2 linked regions of the Zymomonas mobilis subsp. pomaceae ATCC 29192 genome follow. The protein of the gene in region 1 binds, or shares a complex with, the protein of each later gene. Links are inferred from orthologs where the notes say so. Each region holds a gene or a part of one and is shown on either strand. Other genes may lie near its edges.

Region 1 (3,174 bases):
ACTTTAACATCAATAATCAGGCTGGCCTCTTTAAGACGATAATCAATTTCAAGCGTGAAAGGGAAGGGATAAACGGCACGAGTCTGTGAATCGTCTTTCAGTTGAAAACAAACATGGTCTGTTTCCAAGATAATGACATCAAATTCCTTACGGCGTGCGAAACCATGACGCGGAAGGTCATAGCTTTTATCGCCTAAATGATATTGATTATTGACTAAAGTCCCAACAATCGGGAACAAAAATGGGGCATGTCCACTCCAGATGGCAGGATTTCCATCCCATAGCCATTGCTGGCCCTTGGCATCCTCAATACGCTGCAATTCGGCACCTAATGTCGAAATATCGAGCGCCAACGAATTATTTTTTATAGTGATTAGCTTGCTCATGACCGGCTTTCATGGCATTTTTTTTTTGAAACTGCTACTTTTAATCAATCTTGAAGCTATATCGGTAGGAATATTTTAAGAGAAAGCAACGTCGGGCTTGCTCTTAGGGAAAGTATTGTTATAGACCTCGCCAAAAGATTTTAACTTTGCGGGCGTGGCGGAAATGGTAGACGCGCTGGATTTAGGTTCCAGTATCGCAAGATGTGGGGGTTCAAGTCCCTTCGCCCGCACCATCATTTTCTATTCAGGAATCTTATCCTGGAAACAGCAACATTTGTGTCGAGTCAGTTCGACACAAATATTTTTTGGCTTTTAGCAGAATTCAGAAATAAAGGTTCGTTACGAAATGCAAACTGTCGAAACGTTAAATGAAGGCCTAAAGCGGAACTATACGCTGACCATTACGGCAGATGAGATTCGTAAGCGAATCGATAAAGAAGTGGCGGATGCAGCCCCACGCGTAAATATGCCAGGCTTCCGTCCGGGTAAGGTGCCAGCGAAACTGGTTCAAAAAATGTATGGTGCTTCTATTGCTCAGGATGCGCTTAACGGTGCCCTGCAAGAAGGCGTTCAGCAGCTTTTGAGCGAAAAGGGTGTAAAACCCGCCATGCAACCAGAAATTGAACTGGCAGAAGGCTATGAGCTGGGTAAAGATGCAGAATTAAAGGTAAAATTTGAAATTTTGCCTGAAATCCCTGAAATTTCTTTGGATGCCCTGAAGCTAGAACGGCTTACGGTTGAGGCTTCAACGGCTATCATCGACGAGAAAATCCAAGAATTTGCTACCCAGCAAAAAAGCTTTGATGATGCGCCAGAAGGCCATGCGGCTGAAAAAGGTGATCTGGTCGTTATCGACTTTGTTGGTAAAGTCGATGGCGAAGCTTTTGACGGCGGCACCGGCTCGGATATGAGCGTCGAAATTGGGGCAGGTCAGTTTATCCCTGGCTTTGAAGACCAGCTTGTCGGCATCAAACAAGGTGATAGTCGCGTTCTTAAAGTTTCTTTCCCAGAAGATTACAGTGTGCCTTATCTTAAAGGTAAGGCCGCAGAATTTGACGTAACGGCTAGCGATGTTCGCATTCCTCACGAAGCAAAAGTAGATGATGAGTTTGCTAAATCCTTAGGTCTTGAAAGTTTAGATCAGCTTCGCGATTTAATGAAAGGCCAGATCGAACAGGAATTGAACGGCCTGACCCGCACCCATATGAAGCGGAAACTGCTCGATCAATTAGCCGATAGTTACAATTTTGAAGTTCCATCCCAGATGGTCGAAGCTGAATTCAATCAGATTTGGCAGCAGTTAGAACATGCCGCCAGCCATGAAGAAGATTCAGAAGCTGCCTTGGCTGAAATGGAAAAGGAACGCCCTGACTATCGGGCTATTGCAGAACGTCGCGTCCGTTTAGGCTTAGCGCTTTCTGATATTGGTACAAAAAATAACGTAGAAGTAACGTCTTCTGAAATGAATATGCTTATTTCTCAGGCGGCACAGCGTTATAATCCGGCTGACCGTCAGCGTTTCATGGAATATCTGCGTCAAGAACCTATGGCTGCAGCTCAGCTTCGTGCACCGCTTTATGAAGATAAAGTCGTAGATCTTCTTTTCGAAAAAGCAGAAATCACCGATCGCGCTGTTACGCGGGAAGAGTTAGAAGCCGCTATTGAAGCTGATGACGATAGCATCGGCAAAGCGCATAATCATGACCATGATCACGATCACGATCACGATCATGCCAAAGCTAAACCAAAGGCGAAAAAGGCTTCTTCCAAGAAGAAAGAAAAAGAAGCTAAAGAATCTGAAGAAAAAACCTCAGATTCTGCGGCTAAATAATCAAAGGCTTAAGACAAGGTGCAACCCAGCTTAAAGAAAACGCCTTACAAAGTAGCTGTATTGTTGCCCTGCCATAATGAAGAAGCTGCCATCGGTAAAACGGTGGCAGCTTTTCGTCATGCACTCCCAGATGCTTCAATTTATGTCTATGACAATAATAGTAGCGATAATACCGTTGCTGTTGCCCAAGAGAATAAGGCTATTGTTCGTTCGGAACGGCTGCAAGGGAAGGGGCATGTCGTTAGACGGATGTTTGCGGATATTGATGCCGATGTCTATATTTTAGCCGATGGGGATGCCACCTATGATGCCGATGCGGCGCCCAAAATGGTCACGATGCTTTGTGATGAAGGGCTGGATATGGTAGTAGGCATCCGTCAATCAGTTTCCGACCAAGCCTATCGCCTGGGGCATAAATTAGGAAACAGAATTCTTAATTTTATCCTTGCTTGGTTATTTGGTCATAGTTTTACCGACATTCTGTCTGGTTATCGGGTTTTTTCAAGACGCTTTATTAAAAGTTTTCCGTTATTAAGCACCGGATTTGAAATCGAGACTGAAATAAGCGTCCATGCTTTAGAACTTCAGATGCCAGTCGCTGAAGTGGATACACGCTATAGTGAAAGACCAGAGGGTTCTTTTTCGAAATTATCAACCTATCGTGATGGCTGGCTTATTCTTTTAACTATTTTTTCTTTATTCAGGCTTAAGCGGCCGATGCTCTTTTTTAGCAGCATAGGGTTATTATTGGCTATAGCCGGTATAGCCCTTGCGGTTCCGTTGATGATTACCTATTGTTATACAGGCTTGGTTCCGCGTCTTCCAACCGCCGTTCTTTCAACGGGCCTTGTTATTCTTTCCAGCCTTTCTTTTGCCTGTGGCCTTATTTTGGATACGGTCGTTTATGGACGACGAGAGGCCTTGAGATTAGCTTATCTTACACAACCAAGTCCTCAT
Region 2 (16,997 bases), 440 kb from region 1 along the record:
AGTTTTCTTACCATCGCGTACTTCAAAACGAACGCGGGTAGCCTTGCCCGTTTTTGGATCTTCGATCGCCACTTTGGAAACCGCAAGCGGTGCTTCCATACGATCCAACCCGCCCTGTGGATTAGCCTGGCTTGGTTTACGGTGACGGGTCACAATATTGATCCCGGACACAACAACCTTGCCTTCTTTCGGCATTGCCTGGGTTACTTCGCCATGTTTGCCTTTATCCTTGCCGGATAAGACAACCACGCGGTCACCTTTTTTAATCTTAGCCGCCATCACAACACCTCAGGCGCAAGCGAAATAATTTTCATATGGTTGCGCGCCCGCAATTCGCGTACCACCGGACCAAAAATACGGGTACCAATCGGTTCACCGTTATTTTTATTGATCAGAACAGCAGCATTGCTGTCAAAACGAATCACCGAACCATCAGCCCGATGAATATCCTTGGCAGTGCGAACGATAACGGCACGATGGACGTCACCTTTTTTGACGCGTCCACGCGGTGCAGCGTCTTTGACTGAAACAACGATAACATCGCCGACAGTCGCAGTACGACGCTTAGAACCGCCGAGCACCTTGATGCACTGCACCCTCTTCGCGCCACTGTTATCGGCGACGTCAAGGTTCGTTTGCATCTGGATCATATATTAGACCCTTCTTTTCAAACCCGGGTTAGCCGGGAAAGCCTCTCTATACCTACAGGGCTTAATAAAAACTATTAAGCTGTAGGCGCTTTATCTGCTTTTTCAAGCACACGCCATGTCTTAAGCTTCGAAACCGGCGCGCATTCTTCAATACGCACAGTTTCGCCTTCATGATAGGCATTTTGCTCGTCATGAGCATGATATTTTTTCGACAAGCGGATGATCTTACCGTAAAGAGGATGCTTTACCTTACGCTCAATCAAAACCACTACCGTTTTATCGGTCTTATCAGAGACCACGGTTCCCGTCAGCACACGCTTGGGCATGATGAGAACTCCTTACTTGGTTGCCGAGCGCTGACGCTCGGCCTGCAAAGTCTTAATCTGGGCAATAGTGCGACGCACTTCGCGAACCCGTAAAGGTTTTTCCAGCTGACCAGTGGCCGCCTGAAAACGCAGGTTAAACTGCTCGCGTTTCATTTCACCCAGTTCGACGGCAAGTTGATCGTCACTCTTTACTTTGAGATCGTCAATCTTCGCCATATTTAGGCCTCTTCATATATGGTTTCACCCAAACGGGCAACAACCTTAACTTTGATGGGCAATTTTGCAGCCGCACGCTCAAAAGCAATACGGGCAATTGGACCCGGAACACCGTCCAATTCAAAAAGAATACGGCCGGGTTTTACGCGAGCGACCCAAAATTCAGGGGCACCTTTACCAGAACCCATCCGGACTTCAGCAGGTTTGCTGGAAACAGGAACATCTGGGAAAATTCTGATCCAAAGTCGTCCCTGCCGACGAATATGACGGGTAATAGCACGACGGGCAGCTTCAATCTGACGTGCCGTAATCCGATCCGGTTCCATAGCTTTTAAGCCATAGGCTCCGAAGTTAAGAGCGGCACCACCCGGTGCATTACCATGAATACGACCCTTATGGGCCTTACGAAATTTAGTTCGCTTCGGTTGCAGCATTTTACTTCGCCTTCTGACACCGATTATCCGGTCGATCAGGCGACGCTGACAAGGGAGTTACCCTTATCGCGCCGGCCGGACCCCCGACGTCTGAGCTTCTACCATCAGCCGGTCCTGAGCCAAGGGATCATGTGCCATGATTTCACCCTTAAAGATCCAGACCTTGATTCCACACACACCATAAGCGGTATGCGCTTCAGCTTCGGCATAATCGACATTTGCGCGTAGCGTATGTAAAGGCACACGACCTTCACGATACCATTCAGTACGGGCAATTTCAGCACCGCCTAAACGACCGCCACAGGTAATTCTTACCCCTTCAGCACCAAGACGAAGTGCTGATTGCACAGCCCGCTTCATGGCGCGACGGAAAGCAACGCGCCGTTCCAGCTGATCAGCAATACCCTGTGCGACTAACTGAGAGTCAATTTCCGGCTTACGGATTTCAACAATATTCAGAGAGACACCGCTTTCGGTCATACCTTCTAGCTTTTTACGCAGCTTTTCAATATCTGCACCCTTTTTACCGATGATAACACCGGGACGGGCAGCATAAATTGAAATACGGCATAATTTAGCCGGACGCTCAATCACTACTTTTGAAATCGCTGCCTGAGGCAAAGACTTCATAATGAATTTGCGGATCTTGATATCTTCGAGCAACAGCTGACCATAATCGCTGCCTTGGGCGAACCAACGGCTATCCCAAGTGCGGTTGATCTGCAACCGCATACCGATCGGGTTGGACTTATGACCCATCTTATTCAGCCTCTTCCTGTTCGCGGACAACGACACGGATGCGCGAAAACGGCTTGATGATCTGAGAAGAACGACCGCGAGCGCGGGTTGCAAAACGTTTCATCACGATCGATTTACCGACCGATGCCTCTTTAACGACCAGAGCGTCAACGTCGAGATTATGGTTATTCTCGGCGTTAGCAATAGCAGAAGCCAGTGCCTTACGAACATCTTTAGCCATCGCCTTTTTGGAGAAGCTAAGAATGTTTAAGGCCTCACCAGCTTTCTTGCCGCGGATAAGACCTGCAACAAGATTAAGCTTATAGGGACTACCACGAACGGTGGTGGCGACGGCTAAGGCCTCCTTATCACCGACGCGACGAGGAGCTTGCGGCTTGGACATTAGCGCTTACCCTTCTTGTCAGCGGCATGGCCTGGGAAAGTGCGCGTTGGCGCAAATTCACCTAGCTTATGACCAACCATATCTTCATTGACCGAAACCGGCACAAATTTACGGCCATTATAGACAGTGAATGTCAGACCAACAAATTGTGGCAGAATCGTCGAACGACGCGACCAGGTCTTGATGGGAGCCCGGTTGCTGCTGTCCTGAGCCGTCTCTGCTTTTTTCAACAGAGACAGTTCGACGAACGGACCTTTCCAAACGGAGCGGGCCATGCTTACCTCTTCTTCTTCGCGTGACGCGAGCGGATAATGAACTTGTCCGTCGCCTTATTCGAACGGGTGCGGGCGCCCTTAGTCGGCTTACCCCAAGGCGTTACCGGATGACGGCCACCTGATGTGCGGCCTTCACCACCACCATGAGGATGATCGACCGGGTTCTTCGCAACACCACGCGTCAATGGACGGCGACCAAGCCAGCGGTTACGACCGGCTTTGGCAAAGTTCTGATTGGCATTGTCAGAGTTTGACACGGCGCCAACCGTTACCATGCAGTCAGAACGAATATAGCGTTGTTCACCTGAATTCAGGCGAATCATAACCATACCCTTATCGCGACCAACGATTTGAGCGTAAGCACCAGCTGCACGAGCCAGCTGACCACCCTTGCTTGGTTTCAGTTCGATATTATGCACAATGGTACCAACCGGTGCTTGACCGATTTCCATGGCATTACCGGGTTTCACATCGGCTTTACGGGCCGCAATGATAACATCACCAACGCCTAAACGCTGCGGTGCCAAGATGTAAGCTAAGCTTTCATCTTCATACTGAACAAGCGCGATAAAAGCGGAACGGTTCGGATCGTATTCGATACGCTGAACCGTAGCAGACATATCCCATTTACGCCGTTTAAAATCGACGATACGATATTTTTGCTTGTGACCGCCACCGATACCGCGTGAAGTTCTGTGGCCTTTGTTATTACGACCACCGGTTTTATTTTTCCCCTCCGTGAGGGATTTTACCGGTTGGCCTTTCCACAAAGACGAGCGATCGACCAGAATAAGACCACGACGGGCCGGACTGGTCGGATTATAATGCTTAAGAGCCATCGTCCTAGACCCCTGTCGTCACGTCGATCGACTGACCTTCAGCCAGAGTCACGATCGCCTTTTTGACGTCTGACCGCCGATAAGGACGGCCTTTCCACTTTTTGGTCTTACCCTTAGTGATAATCGTATTCACTGATTTGACCGAAACCCCAAATAAAGCTTCAACAGCTTCTTTGATAGCAGGCTTGGTTGCGTCAGCGGCTACTTTGAAAACCACTGCGTTATGCTCGGAGACCATCGTTGATTTTTCGGTGATATGCGGACCGAGCACAACATCATAGTGGCGAATAGCCACCCCATCCTGAGTTTTAGCCATTGAGACGAGCCTCCAGCTTTTCAACAGCGGCGCGCGTCAGCACCAGCGTGTCATGTTTCAGAATGTCGTAGACATTGGCACCAATTGCAGGCAGCACATCAAGACCAACCAAGTTGCTGGAAGCACGAGCGAAATTTTCATTCACCGTTTCACCATCAACAACTAATACTTTCGGGCCAAAACCCAAAGATTTGATCTGAGTAGCCAAGAACTTGGTCTTCGCTTCATCAACATCCAAAGCATCGACCACGATCAGAGCGCCTGCCTTTGCCTTTGACGACAAAGCCATACGAAGCCCAAGGGTACGCAGCTTCTTGTTAAGAGACGGATTAAAAACCCGTGCCCGCGCACCATGCGCTTTACCACCACCGATAAAGATCGGGGCGCGACGATCACCGTGACGAGCCGTACCGCCACCTTTTTGGCGACCAAATTTCTTACCAGTGCGAGCAACATCAGCCCGTTCGCGGGTAGCGCGAGTCGGAGCACGACGCTTCTCAAGCTGCCACGTAACAACACGATGCAGGATATCAGCACGCGGTTCGACATCGAATACGGCATCATTAAGCTCGATACTGCCCTTCTGGGAAGCATCGAGGGACTGAACTTCAACTTTCACGATCAGCCCTCCTGACCTTCAGCGGCAACCGGTGCAGCCGGAGCCTCGTTGCCGTTCGCAGCTTTGACAGCTGCCGGATACGGTGCTTCAGCGGGACGCGCTACTTTTACAGCATCGCGAACGATCAGCCATGCACCCTTGGAACCGGGAACAGAACCACGAACAAAAATCAGATCGCGTTCAACATCCGTGGAAATGACTTCCAGATTTTGCTGAGTACGCTGACGGGCACCCATGTGACCTGCCATTTTCTTGTTTTTGAAAACGCGACCTGGATCCTGACGGTTACCCGTAGAACCATGAGAACGGTGAGACAAAGACACACCATGGGTAGCCCGCAAACCGCCGAAGCCCCAACGCTTCATAGCACCGGCAAAACCCTTACCTTGGGTTTGACCGGAAATATCCACTAACTGACCTGCAATGAAGTGGTCAGCAGAAATAGCAGTTCCGACTTCCAAAACGGCATCTTCAGCGACGGGGAACTCAACCAGCTTTGCTTTCAGCTCTACTTCGGCCTTTGCAAAATGACCCCGTTCAGGCTTGGTCAAGTTCTTAGCTTTGGCAGAACCTGCACCCAGCTGAACCGCAACATAACCATCCTGATCTTTATTTTTAACGGCCACGACCTGCACGCCTTCAAGCTTCAGGACAGTTACCGGCACATGCCGACCATCTTCCTGAAACAGGCGCGTCATTCCGACCTTCTTGGCGATCACGCCAGTACGCATGATCCGTCACTCCTTCAGAGGCTCGCGACAGCGGCGAGCATGATAAACGAAAAGCTCCTACGCCCGAATGACGAAGGAGCTGACCCCTTTACAATTAAAGCCCCCGCCAGGGCCAGTATACTATGAAACATAGTAAATAAGGCGGGGACGCATGACACCAGTTAAAAACTGGCCGGTATCCCTGCTTGTCTGCAACGGTGAATATAGTATTTCATCATAGAAATCTACCCTTCCCTTTTAAGGAGGGGTAAAAAAATATCGTCGCGCGACAAAAAGGAAAAGCCGGCAAAAATATTGCCGGCTATCGCACTCTTAGGCTAATTTGATCTCGACTTCAACACCAGCAGCCAAATCAAGCTTCATCAAAGCATCGACGGTCTGCGGCGTTGGCTGGACGATATCCAACAAGCGCTTATAGGTGCGCACTTCGAATTGCTCGCGTGACTTCTTATCAATATGCGGGCCACGGTTAACCGTGAATTTCTCAATGCGCGTTGGCAAGGGAATCGGCCCGCGAATAAGAGCACCTGTGCGACGAGCTGTGTCAGCAATATCACCAGTAGCCTGATCTAAAACACGATGATCAAACGCCTTGAGGCGAATGCGAATATTCTGCGTATCCATATCCCTTAACCATTTCAAAGAACGAGAAGGCGCTAAGACTCCAAGCCTTTTGCGCCCTCTTAGAAAAAAAGAGCTAACCGGCATAATACCGGTTAGCTAACGAATTACTTGTTGATCGTGCTCACAACACCGGCACCAACGGTACGGCCACCTTCACGGATAGCGAAACGAAGACCCGGATCCATAGCGATCGGGGCAATCAGCTTCACACCGAGGGCGATATTGTCGCCTGGCATAACCATTTCGACGTCTTCCGGTAACGTAATTTCACCGGTAACATCCGTGGTACGGAAGTAGAACTGCGGACGATAGTTTGCGAAGAACGGCGTATGACGGCCACCTTCGTCTTTCGACAGCACGTAAACTTCAGCTTTGAATTCAGTATGCGGCGTGATGGAACCTGGTTTAGCAAGAACCTGACCACGCTCAACTTCGGTACGAGCCGTACCACGAAGCAGCGCACCAATATTATCGCCAGCCTGACCTTGATCAAGCAGCTTGCGGAACATTTCAACGCCGGTTACCGTGGTCTTTTTGGTATCACGCAGACCAACGATTTCAACTTCTTCACCGACCTTGACGATACCGGTTTCAACACGACCCGTTACAACGGTACCGCGACCAGAAATCGAGAACACATCTTCGATTGGCATCAGGAAGTTTTTGTCGAGTGGACGTTCCGGCTGTGGAATGTATTCATCAACAGCAGCCATCAGAGAAAGAATAGCTTCTTTACCGATTTCTGGGTTCTTACCTTCCAAAGCGGCGAGAGCAGACCCTTTAACGATCGGAATATCATCGCCTGGGAAGTCATAGCTGGAAAGAAGTTCGCGAATTTCTAATTCGACGAGTTCCAGAAGTTCAGGATCATCGACCTGATCAACTTTGTTCATGAATACAACGAGCGCTGGCACACCAACCTGACGAGCAAGAAGGATATGTTCGCGGGTCTGTGGCATAGGGCCATCAGCAGCGGACACAACGAGAATAGCACCATCCATTTGGGCGGCACCAGTGATCATGTTTTTCACATAGTCAGCATGGCCTGGGCAATCGACATGCGCATAATGGCGATTCGCAGTTTCATATTCAACGTGGGAAGTCGAAATGGTAATACCACGTTCGCGTTCTTCCGGTGCTTTATCAATGTTGGCATAGTCAACAAAAACATTGTCACCATTGGCTTCAGCCAGAACTTTAGTAATAGCTGCCGTCAGGGTAGTTTTACCATGATCGACGTGACCGATGGTACCGATATTGCAATGCGGCTTATTCCGCTCAAACTTAGCTTTCGCCATTAGTTACCTCTTTTTGTTACCGCTTCGTTATCACTGTTGCATTGAGCGCGCCGCGCTACTTGCGGCGCGCTCATAACGACATTTTTCGGCTTATGCCAGTATTTAATTAAGCCATCTTCGCTTTGAGTTCATCCGCAACGTTAGCTGGGACCTCATCATAATGCGAAAATTGCATAGAATACTGGGCGCGTCCTTGCGTAAAGGAACGTAGCTGGTTCACATAGCCGAACATGTTAGCCAGCGGCACCATCGCTTCAACGACCTGGGCATTACCGCGCGTGTCGGTACCCTGAATTTGGCCGCGACGCGAATTCATATCGCCGATCACATCGCCGAGATAATCTTCCGGAGTAATCACTTCAACCCGCATAACAGGTTCAAGTAATTTGATTCCTGCCTTCTGAGCCGCTTCACGCATAGCACCACGGCCAGCAATTTCAAAGGCAAGAGCAGAAGAATCGACGTCATGGTAGGCACCATCAGTCAGATGGATTTCAAAATCGATAATCGGGAAGCCGATTAAAGAACCTGTTTCTGCCGTTTCACGCATACCTTTTTCGACAGAAGGAATATATTCACGAGGAATATTACCACCCTTAATTTCGTCAAAAAATTCAATGCCTGAACCGCGCTCACCCGGAATAAGGTTAATCTTGACGCGACCGAATTGACCAGAACCACCAGATTGTTTCTTATGGGTGAAATCGATGTCGACCGGACGGGCGAGAGATTCACGATAAGCCACTTGCGGGGCACCAACGTTAGCCTCGACCTTAAATTCACGCTTCATACGATCAACAAGAATATCAAGGTGAAGTTCACCCATACCCTTAATAATCGTCTGTCCTGATTCAAAATCAGACGCAACACGGAAAGAAGGATCTTCGGCGGCCAAACGATTGAGGGCAAGCCCCATTTTTTCCTGATCGGCTTTCGTTTTCGGTTCAACAGCGACTTCGATCACTGGTTCCGGAAATTCCATCCGTTCAAGAATAATCGGTGCATTCGGCGCACAAAGGGTATCACCCGTAGTAGTTTCTTTCATGCCGACCAAAGCAACAATATCGCCAGCATAAGCTTCTTCGATATCTTCACGGCTGTTGGCATGCATAAGAAGCATACGACCGACTTTTTCGCGCTTATCCTTAACCGAATTTAAAACGGTACCCTTGGTGAGTTTACCAGAATAAATACGGGCAAAGGTTAATGAACCGACAAAAGGATCGTTCATGATCTTAAAAGCAAGCGCAGAAAAAGGTTCGTCATCGGATGGCTTGCGGCTATCCCGAGTCTCACCATCAAGCTTCACGCCTTCAACTGGCGGAATATCAAGCGGGCTTGGCAGATAGTCAACGACGGCATCCAATAAAGGCTGAACGCCTTTATTTTTGAAAGCAGAGCCACAAAGAACCGGCACAAAATCCTGTGCCAAGGTGCCTTTACGGATCAGTTTCTTCAATGTCGCGACGTCTGGTTCAGTACCTTCGAGATAAGACTCCATCACGGCTTCGTCTTGCTCAACTGCCATTTCGATCAGTTCAGCACGCGCCGCTTCAGCTTCAGCCTTATACTTATCAGGAATTTCCTGATATTCAAATTTCGCACCAAGGCTTTCTTCAAGCCAAATAATAGCACGATTTTCGACCAGATCTACCAAACCTTTAAAGTCACCTTCAAGGCCAATAGGCAAATAAAGAACCAAAGGCCGTGCACCCAGACGATCTTTGATCATCTCGACACAACGAAGAAAATTAGCACCAGTACGGTCAAGCTTATTCACGAAACACATACGTGGAACGTTGTATTTTTCAGCCTGACGCCACACTGTTTCAGATTGCGGCTCAACACCGGCAACCCCATCGAAACAGGCGACAGCACCATCTAACACACGAAGAGAACGTTCGACCTCAATAGTGAAATCGACATGTCCCGGCGTATCAATGATATTAATCCGGTGATCATTCCAAAAACAGGTAGTCGCAGCAGACGTGATCGTAATCCCGCGCTCCTGTTCCTGTTCCATCCAATCCATGGTCGCCGTGCCTTCATGGACTTCGCCGATCTTGTAAGACTTACCGGTATAGAAAAGAATACGCTCGGTTGTGGTCGTTTTACCGGCATCAATATGAGCCATAATACCGATATTACGATATTTATCGAGCGGATATTTGCGGGCCATGATCCTTAGTCTCCGTGACCGGACAAATGTTTGTCTGTCCGGTATAGGGTAAAGCCGTTACCAGCGATAATGCGAGAAAGCACGGTTGGCTTCTGCCATACGATGCGTATCTTCACGCTTCTTGACGGCATTGCCACGATTGTTAGCAGCATCTAACAACTCACCCGACAAACGGGCAGACATGCTATGTTCAGAACGCGCACGAGAAGCGGTGATTAACCAACGAATGGCTAAAGCCTGCGCACGATCTGGACGGACTTCAACCGGCACCTGATAAGTTGCACCACCAACACGGCGGCTGCGTACTTCAATACCCGGCTTTACATTTTCGAGCGCTTCATGGAAAACTTCCAAAGGTACGCGTTTAGCGCGCGCTTCGATAGCATCCAGAGCAGAATAAAGAATACTTTCAGCGACAGATTTTTTACCATCTAACATCACTGAATTCATAAATTTTGAAAGTACCACATCCCCAAATTTAGGATCAGGTAAAATCTCGCGTTTTTCCGGGCGACGACGACGTGCCATATCAGTTCAACCTCTTACTTGGGCCGTTTGGCGCCATATTTGGAACGGCTCTGCTTACGATCTTTGACACCCTGGGTATCAAGAACACCGCGCAGAACGTGGTAACGCACACCAGGAAGATCGCGAACACGACCACCACGGATAAGCACCACCGAATGCTCCTGAAGGTTATGACCTTCACCGGGAATATAGCTGATAACTTCGCGTTGATTGGTCAGACGAACCTTGGCCACTTTACGAAGAGCGGAGTTTGGCTTCTTCGGCGTCGTGGTATAAACACGCGTACAGACACCCCGCTTCTGCGGATTTGCCTCCATGGCAGGAACTTTGGAACGTTCCTTCTGTAACTGACGGCCCTTACGGACCAATTGATTAATCGTCGGCATGAAGCCCTTCACCTCAAGAGTTACTTTACCAATATACAACTACGTCTGGTAACGATCCTAATAGATCATTTTAAGACGCATTAGACTAAAACACTAAGCCCAGATGCGCGATTTTTCAGAAAAAATACAAGCGTATATTGGCAATGTTCAAGCGCACCCGTCTGACGCCAAAGATTCACCGTCGACAGGGAAGTAGACGGGCGCTATAGCGACGATAACGGCAACGGTCAATGGAAAGAGTCTTTCCATCAACAAATTTACGCCTTTTAGTAAAAGAAATTGCAACGGACAGAATCACTCTGCCTTCGCTATGCTTTCTATAAAGGCATATGATCTTTCAGGCTAGAATAATTATCAGAACAAACAAGCCTTATTTCCAATAGCTTTTTAGCGTGGATCTTGCTCATAATTATTAACGGTGGATGACAAAGGATTTTTGTCAAGAAGGGGAGATACGGTATTCCCTTTTATCGCCCATCTATCCCAGATTTGACAGCAGATAAGTAACCAAGCAAATCCTGCGGTCCAGCCTCCAAGAACATCGCTTGGCCAATGAACAGCTAAAGCAATACGAGAAAATCCGACAAACAAGGCAATAGCAATGGATAGATATATCCACCATGTTCCGCCTCCATGGCGCCTAATAAGCAAGGCGACAACCGGATAGACGATCATAGTATTGGTGCTATGCCCACTGGGAAAGCTAGCTCCTGAAACGTGATCAAGATGAAAAAAAATCAAGGGACGAGGACGATTTATCAAGCATTTTAAAAAAGAAAAAAAAGCCCATCCTCCCAACGGAGCGACTAAAACAAATATTGCCCCTGCTCGGTCTCGCAGAAAGAGCATCACAACAAAAGTAACAAGAATGCAGGCTACACGAATAGAAACATTACCCGCAAAACTGCCTAGGCGGGCAATATCAGCAAACCACTGATGGTGGGATGCAAATCCGCCAATTAGGCGCAATATTTCCAGATCAAATTTGCCTGGTGCGCTCGATGCGGTCAGCCATCCGATTAATAAACACAGAGTAGCAGAGAATATGATAGTACCGCAACGCAGGCGGCTGGGAATAAAAGACAAAATTCCTCCGCTCAATAATGAAGGGCGCGGCCATAGGCAGCTAAGACACTTTCATGCATAGCTTCCGAAAGTGTCGGATGCGGGAAAATACTTTCCATAATTTCAGCTTCAGTTGTCTCTAACGTTCTAGCAACCGTATAGCCTTGTATCATCTCTGTTACTTCAGCACCGACCATATGAGCACCCAAAAGCGCACCAGTCTCACTATCAAAAATGGTTTTTACAAAACCATCGGTTGATCCTTGCGCAATAGCTTTACCATTAGCGATGAAAGGAAAATTCCCGACTTTAATTTGGAATCCCTGTTGTCTTGCCTTTTCTTCTGTAAGACCAACGCTTGCCACCTGAGGACGGGCATAGGTACATCCCGGAATATTATGAATATCAAGAGGCCGTGCGTGTTCTATGCCCGCGATGGCTTCGGCTGCAATCACCCCTTGATGACTTGCCTTATGCGCCAAGCAAGGCGCACCTGCTACATCCCCAATAGCCCAGACATTTTTTACATTAGTACGACCAAAACCATCGGTTGCAATAAAGCCTCTTTCCAGTTTAACGCCTAGCTTTTCAAGACCAATATCCTCGACATTGGCGACTACCCCAATAGCGACGATAGCATGACTAAAGCGTTCTTGTAATGTCTGACCATCGGCACCGACAATATCTGCTGTAACACCTTCATCATCTGAAGATAATTGATGCAAAGTTGACTTCGTTAATATCCGAATACCCCGTTTTTGGAAAGCTTTAGCCACATAAGCACTGACTTCGGCATCTTCTAACGGTAAAATTTGAGGGGCATGTTCGACGATCGTAACATCGGCTCCAAAATCCGCATAAAAGCTTGCGAATTCCATCCCGATAGCTCCAGATCCAATAACCAACAACCGTTTTGGCATCATCGGCGGCTTTAAAGCATGGTGATAAGTCCAAATACGCTTACCATCCGCAGGCGCTGTTGGAAGTTGCCTTGCCCTAGCACCCGTCGCAACAATAACATCTTTCGCTTTAAGGGTATGTTCTGTGCCATCAGAGGCTTTGACAATAACCTGACGGGAATCCGTGAGACGCCCTTCCCCGCTGATAACCGTTACCTTGTTCTTCCGTAATAAAGTTTTAACGCCCGATGCTAAACGGGCCGCTACTTCTCGAGAACGAGCAATGATTTTATTGAGATCAAAATCAAGCTTAACGGATGTCAAACCATACTCTTCAGCATGAAGCATTTCTTGATAAACTTCAGCCGAACGCAACAAAGCCTTCGTTGGAATACAACCCCAGTTAAGACACACGCCACCCAGATGAACGCGCTCCACAAGCGCTACTTTTAGTTTTAGTTGAGAAGCCCGAATAGCCGCAACATAGCCTCCCGGTCCTCCACCTAAAACAACAAGATCAAAATCATCGGCCATGCCTGAGTCTTCCTAATTTATATTCTCTGGGGCTGCATTCTTTATAGGATTATTTATCCGACAAGAGGCGCGTTTCACCTATCGGCGGGACCTGACAAGGTCGACGATCTTCACCGATCGCGACAAAAGTAAATAGCCCAGAAATTGCCTTGGTAGTTTCTAATTCATGGCGCACACGCCGCCAGCCTTCGACTTCGATTTTCATCGAGGTTCGCCCGACTTTGACTAAGCGGGCATAGAGCGAGAATTCATCACCAACCTGAACCGGTGCATGAAAGGTAATCGAATCCGCGGCAACGGTAACAACGCGCGCTAAAGCATGACGGGCCGCAACCAAACCGGCGGCCTGATCCAACATGCCCATTAGCCATCCGCCAAACATTCGGCCATCAGCGTTGGTGTTGGCAGGCATTGCAATGACACGAATTTCAGGACTACCCGCAGGCGGTAATTCCACAGAATTTTCTGTTTTTGTGACTTGATTACTCATTATGCCAAAATCCCCAAGGGTTTTTCAATCAAGCGTTTAAAAGTCGACATGAAAACAGCACCATCAGCACCATCAATAACGCGATGATCAAAACTACCTGTCACCGTAGCCAGCGTAGCTATGCTAATTTCATCATCGACAACACAAGGCCGTTTTTCACCAGCCCCAATAGCTAAGATAGAAGCTTGCGGTGGATTTATAACAGCACTGAATTGTTTAATAGCAAACATACCCATATTTGAAAGGCTTGCGGTACCCCCTTGATAATCTTCAGGTTGCAAACGACCTTCACGGGCACGGGCTATCAGATCTTTCATTTCAACTGAAAGATCAGACAGTTTTTTACCATCCGCATTTTTTAAAATGGGGGTAATCAATCCCCCAGGAATAGACACTGCCACGGAAATATCGGCACGCGAAAATTGCAACATCTGATCGCCATCAAAGCCGACATTGACTTTTGGGACGGCTCTTAAAGCTAAGGCTTGTGCTTTAATCAGCATATCATTGACAGAGATTTTAATATTTTTCTCAGAAAAAACCTCATTTAATTCTGATCGCAGGGCTAAAAGTGCATCAAGTTTAACATCAACGGTTAAATAAATATGCGGAATAGTTTGTTTTGATTCTGTCAAACGGCGGGCAATAACACGTCGCATATTGGATAGTTTAACCGTCTCATGCGGTGTAGCATGCTTCAACGCCTCACCAGAAACAGTAATATTGGGCGAAGATATGGGAGAAGATTGGCGGATAAAAGCGTCAATATCAGCCTTGACGATTCGTCCATGCGGGCCGGTACCGGATATTTTTGATAAATCTACATTATTATTTTTAGCCAGACGTTTAGCTAATGGACTAGCTTTTATCCGATTAGGCGCGGGTAGATTTTCTGAATTTTGAAAAATAGGCGAATCAGCCGCTTGCTTTGCATTACTGATTGCTTTTTCAAGAGCGGCATCCATAGAAAGTGCCCCGTCTGACGCTTCTGCTTTTTCTTGGGCAGGGGATGATTCTGCAGCGGACTTTGCCGAATCTGCTACGGATTTCACATCCTCTCCCGCTTCAGCCATAACCGCAATGACCTGACCGACGGCAACATTTTCGGTGCCTTCTGGCACTAAAATTTTAGCAATAATGCCAGCATCAACGGTTTCAAATTCCATGATGGCTTTATCAGTTTCGATTTCGGCCAGAATATCGCCTGCTTTAACGGTATCTCCCTCTTTAACTAACCATTTAGCAAGCGTGCCTTCTGTCATTGTAGGCGAAAGCGCTGGCATCTTGACTTCAATCGACATCCGGACATGGTCCTTTTTCTATTCACGTCTGTTGCCTGTTAGGGCAAAAAAACCTTTATTACCCTACAGGATCAGAAAAACATCTTAAATATTACCCGACACCTATTTGAAAGAAGACAACAATACATTCTAAACAGAAAAATCAAAGAAAACAGATCAAAAATTGATCTTATCTAAGAATTTAATAATCAGATAAGTATCTTGTAGATTCTATCATAGATTTGAACACGGATTTGAAAAAACGAGGAATGACTTTTAAAATATCATTCCAATTATCAATTTCATTCTATAAATGACTCATTAAAGAATGAGGAACAATATTTTCTATTATTTATGGTCATCTTTAATTATTGAGGACTATAATTATTGTACTCTTCGCGTTCATCATAACTAACGCCACCCTGCTGTGATGGCTCAGATCTCCAACCATTCGCATCATCTTGGGTTACAGGAGACACCGCTGCGCCTTCAGGGGTCTTATATTGAGACTTGCCATACGCGCCACCTCCAACTGGTGGGGCTTGCGGGGCCTCCGGCGCATTAGGCGCCGTTTGATAGTAACCATAATTATTGCCATAATAGCCGCTATTATATCCATTGCTATCAGGATAATTCTGATACCCATTACCGCCATAGCTGCCGTCACCATAATAACCGCTATTATTGTAAGTATTATTATAAGGCCCAGGGGCATTATAACCGACGCCATTTTGACCAGCAGTCGCCAGAATATTGCCCACCATATCTACCAAAAAAATATCCTGATAATATCGAACCCATCGCTGATCTCTACCGGGCGCAGGTAAACCATAATAAGACCAGTTGGATAAATCACCACCATAGGAACGCCAATGTCGGGGCAACCGTCCTCCCATTCTCATACGAGAGGGACCACCACGGCCGCCGTCCCGATAATCCCCACCCCGATTTCGATAATCCCCGTCTCGCCCATCGCGCCCATCTCGACCCTGACGGCCTTGCCCTTGGTCGCCACCCGAGCGAGAAGGAATCAAATATGGTGAGCCATTTTCTACTGACCTTACCACAGGATCGCCTCGGTTATCCGAAGGTGAACCCCCTTGTGCATATAAAGGAAAAGCCATACCCGTCGAGATAATCGCTACCAGTATATATCGCTTCATGGTGGGAAAGTTCATTATGATACGCCCTATCTTCACGTTATCTTGCGTTACTATTTCTAGTAGATAACTATGGTGCCCTTGAATAGAAGCGTAACAGACTATTATTTTATCGTATCGTTATCATGAAATGATATGATATTTTTAAACGGACATGGCCTTTTTTATCATACGAATTTCTTCAACTTCTCTTTCAAAGAAACGTTCTCCAACCGTATGGAACCCTAACCTTTTATAAAAATTTTGGGCCGGGATGCGCGCATTAAGCCATATTTCTTCTAAATGAGGCAGTTGCATTCTTTCCAAGGCAGTTTTCAAAAGAAAGCTGCCAATTCCGTGTCCACGATATTGCGGTAAAACAGCGACACGCCTTATCCGCATTTCTTTATCGCTTATGTGATGGAAAGAGGCACAACCGATAAGCACGTCGCCGTCAAAACTTCCGAAATGAGTAGCTTTTTTATCGCCCGGTGTTACACATTCCGCTTCCGTAAGAGCAGGCCACAAAATCGATTGTCTTAAGGGTAGACAATCTTCTAGCGTAATCTCTTTAATATCGTAACTTCGATAATTTATGGGATAACTCCTTAAAATTGAAAATCAGTTTTATTCTAGATATGGCCCGATTTCTGTCATCAAACGCACACAGCCGTCCACATCGGCTTTATCAAAGCGCCCTAAGTTAGCACTTTCGAGATCTATGACAGCAATTAACTGTCCACTTTTACCCCGAACCGGAATAACCAATTCTGAAGAAGCACTGGGATCACAGGCGATATGACCGGGAAAAGTATGTACATCCCGAACGCATTGGACACGTCCAGTGGCGGCGGCCGTTCCACAAACCCCTAAGCCATAAGAGATTTTGGCACAGGCTACCTTTCCTTGGAATGGGCCTAATACCAGATAGCTTCGAACGGCGCGGTAAAAGCCGACCCAAGTAAGATCAGGTACATATTCCCAAAGCAAAGCCGTCACATTGGCCATATTGGCAATGGGATCACTTT

The links.
Region 2: the proteins of tig (region 1) and rpsG are in contact, whole or in part, in a crystal structure (PDB 3GTY), measured with the Thermotoga maritima proteins. The link is inferred for Zymomonas mobilis subsp. pomaceae ATCC 29192 from one-to-one orthologs. Residues at the interface, in WP_004081061.1 of Thermotoga maritima: Glu122, Val124, Val129, Leu130, Tyr133, Glu188, Gly259, Ile262, Tyr263, Glu266, Ser270, Glu273, Gln274, Glu277, Arg308, Gln311, Ile312, Ser315, Tyr316, Glu325, Arg329, Arg336, Leu363, Phe366, Trp367, Arg373, Leu377, Arg381, Leu384, Glu387; in WP_004081843.1 of Thermotoga maritima: Lys34, Lys52, Lys55, Glu59, Arg62, Gln63, Glu66, Asn67, Lys69, Val71, Arg95, Ala109, Lys110, Lys111, Gly112, Arg113, Pro114, Glu117, Glu121, Ile124, Ala125, Tyr127, Asn128, Asn129, Thr130, Gly131, Lys135, Asp139, Arg142, Met143.

The regions. Positions count from the first base shown.
Region 1 is NC_015709.1:365,088-368,261, reverse strand. Bases 1-2,974 are described here. They hold tig (trigger factor), read left to right. Parts: upstream 1-732; coding sequence 733-2,217; downstream 2,218-2,974. Other genes in these bases: ZYMOP_RS01660 (glycosyltransferase family 2 protein), read left to right, coding at 2,236-2,974; ZYMOP_RS01675 (aldose 1-epimerase family protein), read right to left, coding at 1-386. Outside these bases: more of ZYMOP_RS01660, read left to right, coding at 2,975-3,174. UniProt on the Bacillus subtilis protein: Involved in protein export. Acts as a chaperone by maintaining the newly synthesized protein in an open conformation. Functions as a peptidyl-prolyl cis-trans isomerase.
Region 2 is NC_015709.1:792,945-809,941, forward strand. The notes cover bases 8,442-11,230. They hold rpsG (30S ribosomal protein S7), read right to left. Parts: upstream 10,177-11,230; coding sequence 9,706-10,176; downstream 8,442-9,705. Other genes in these bases: fusA (elongation factor G), read right to left, coding at 8,442-9,648; rpsL (30S ribosomal protein S12), read right to left, coding at 10,191-10,562; ZYMOP_RS03630 (phosphatase PAP2 family protein), read right to left, coding at 10,950-11,230. Outside these bases: rplX (50S ribosomal protein L24), read right to left, coding at 1-282; rplN (50S ribosomal protein L14), read right to left, coding at 279-650; rpsQ (30S ribosomal protein S17), read right to left, coding at 725-976; rpmC (50S ribosomal protein L29), read right to left, coding at 989-1,192; rplP (50S ribosomal protein L16), read right to left, coding at 1,195-1,626; rpsC (30S ribosomal protein S3), read right to left, coding at 1,690-2,385; rplV (50S ribosomal protein L22), read right to left, coding at 2,387-2,767; rpsS (30S ribosomal protein S19), read right to left, coding at 2,767-3,042; rplB (50S ribosomal protein L2), read right to left, coding at 3,045-3,881; ZYMOP_RS03590 (50S ribosomal protein L23), read right to left, coding at 3,886-4,197; rplD (50S ribosomal protein L4), read right to left, coding at 4,190-4,816; rplC (50S ribosomal protein L3), read right to left, coding at 4,819-5,547; rpsJ (30S ribosomal protein S10), read right to left, coding at 5,860-6,171; tuf (elongation factor Tu), read right to left, coding at 6,276-7,469; more of fusA, read right to left, coding at 7,576-8,441; more of ZYMOP_RS03630, read right to left, coding at 11,231-11,648; and 6 more genes.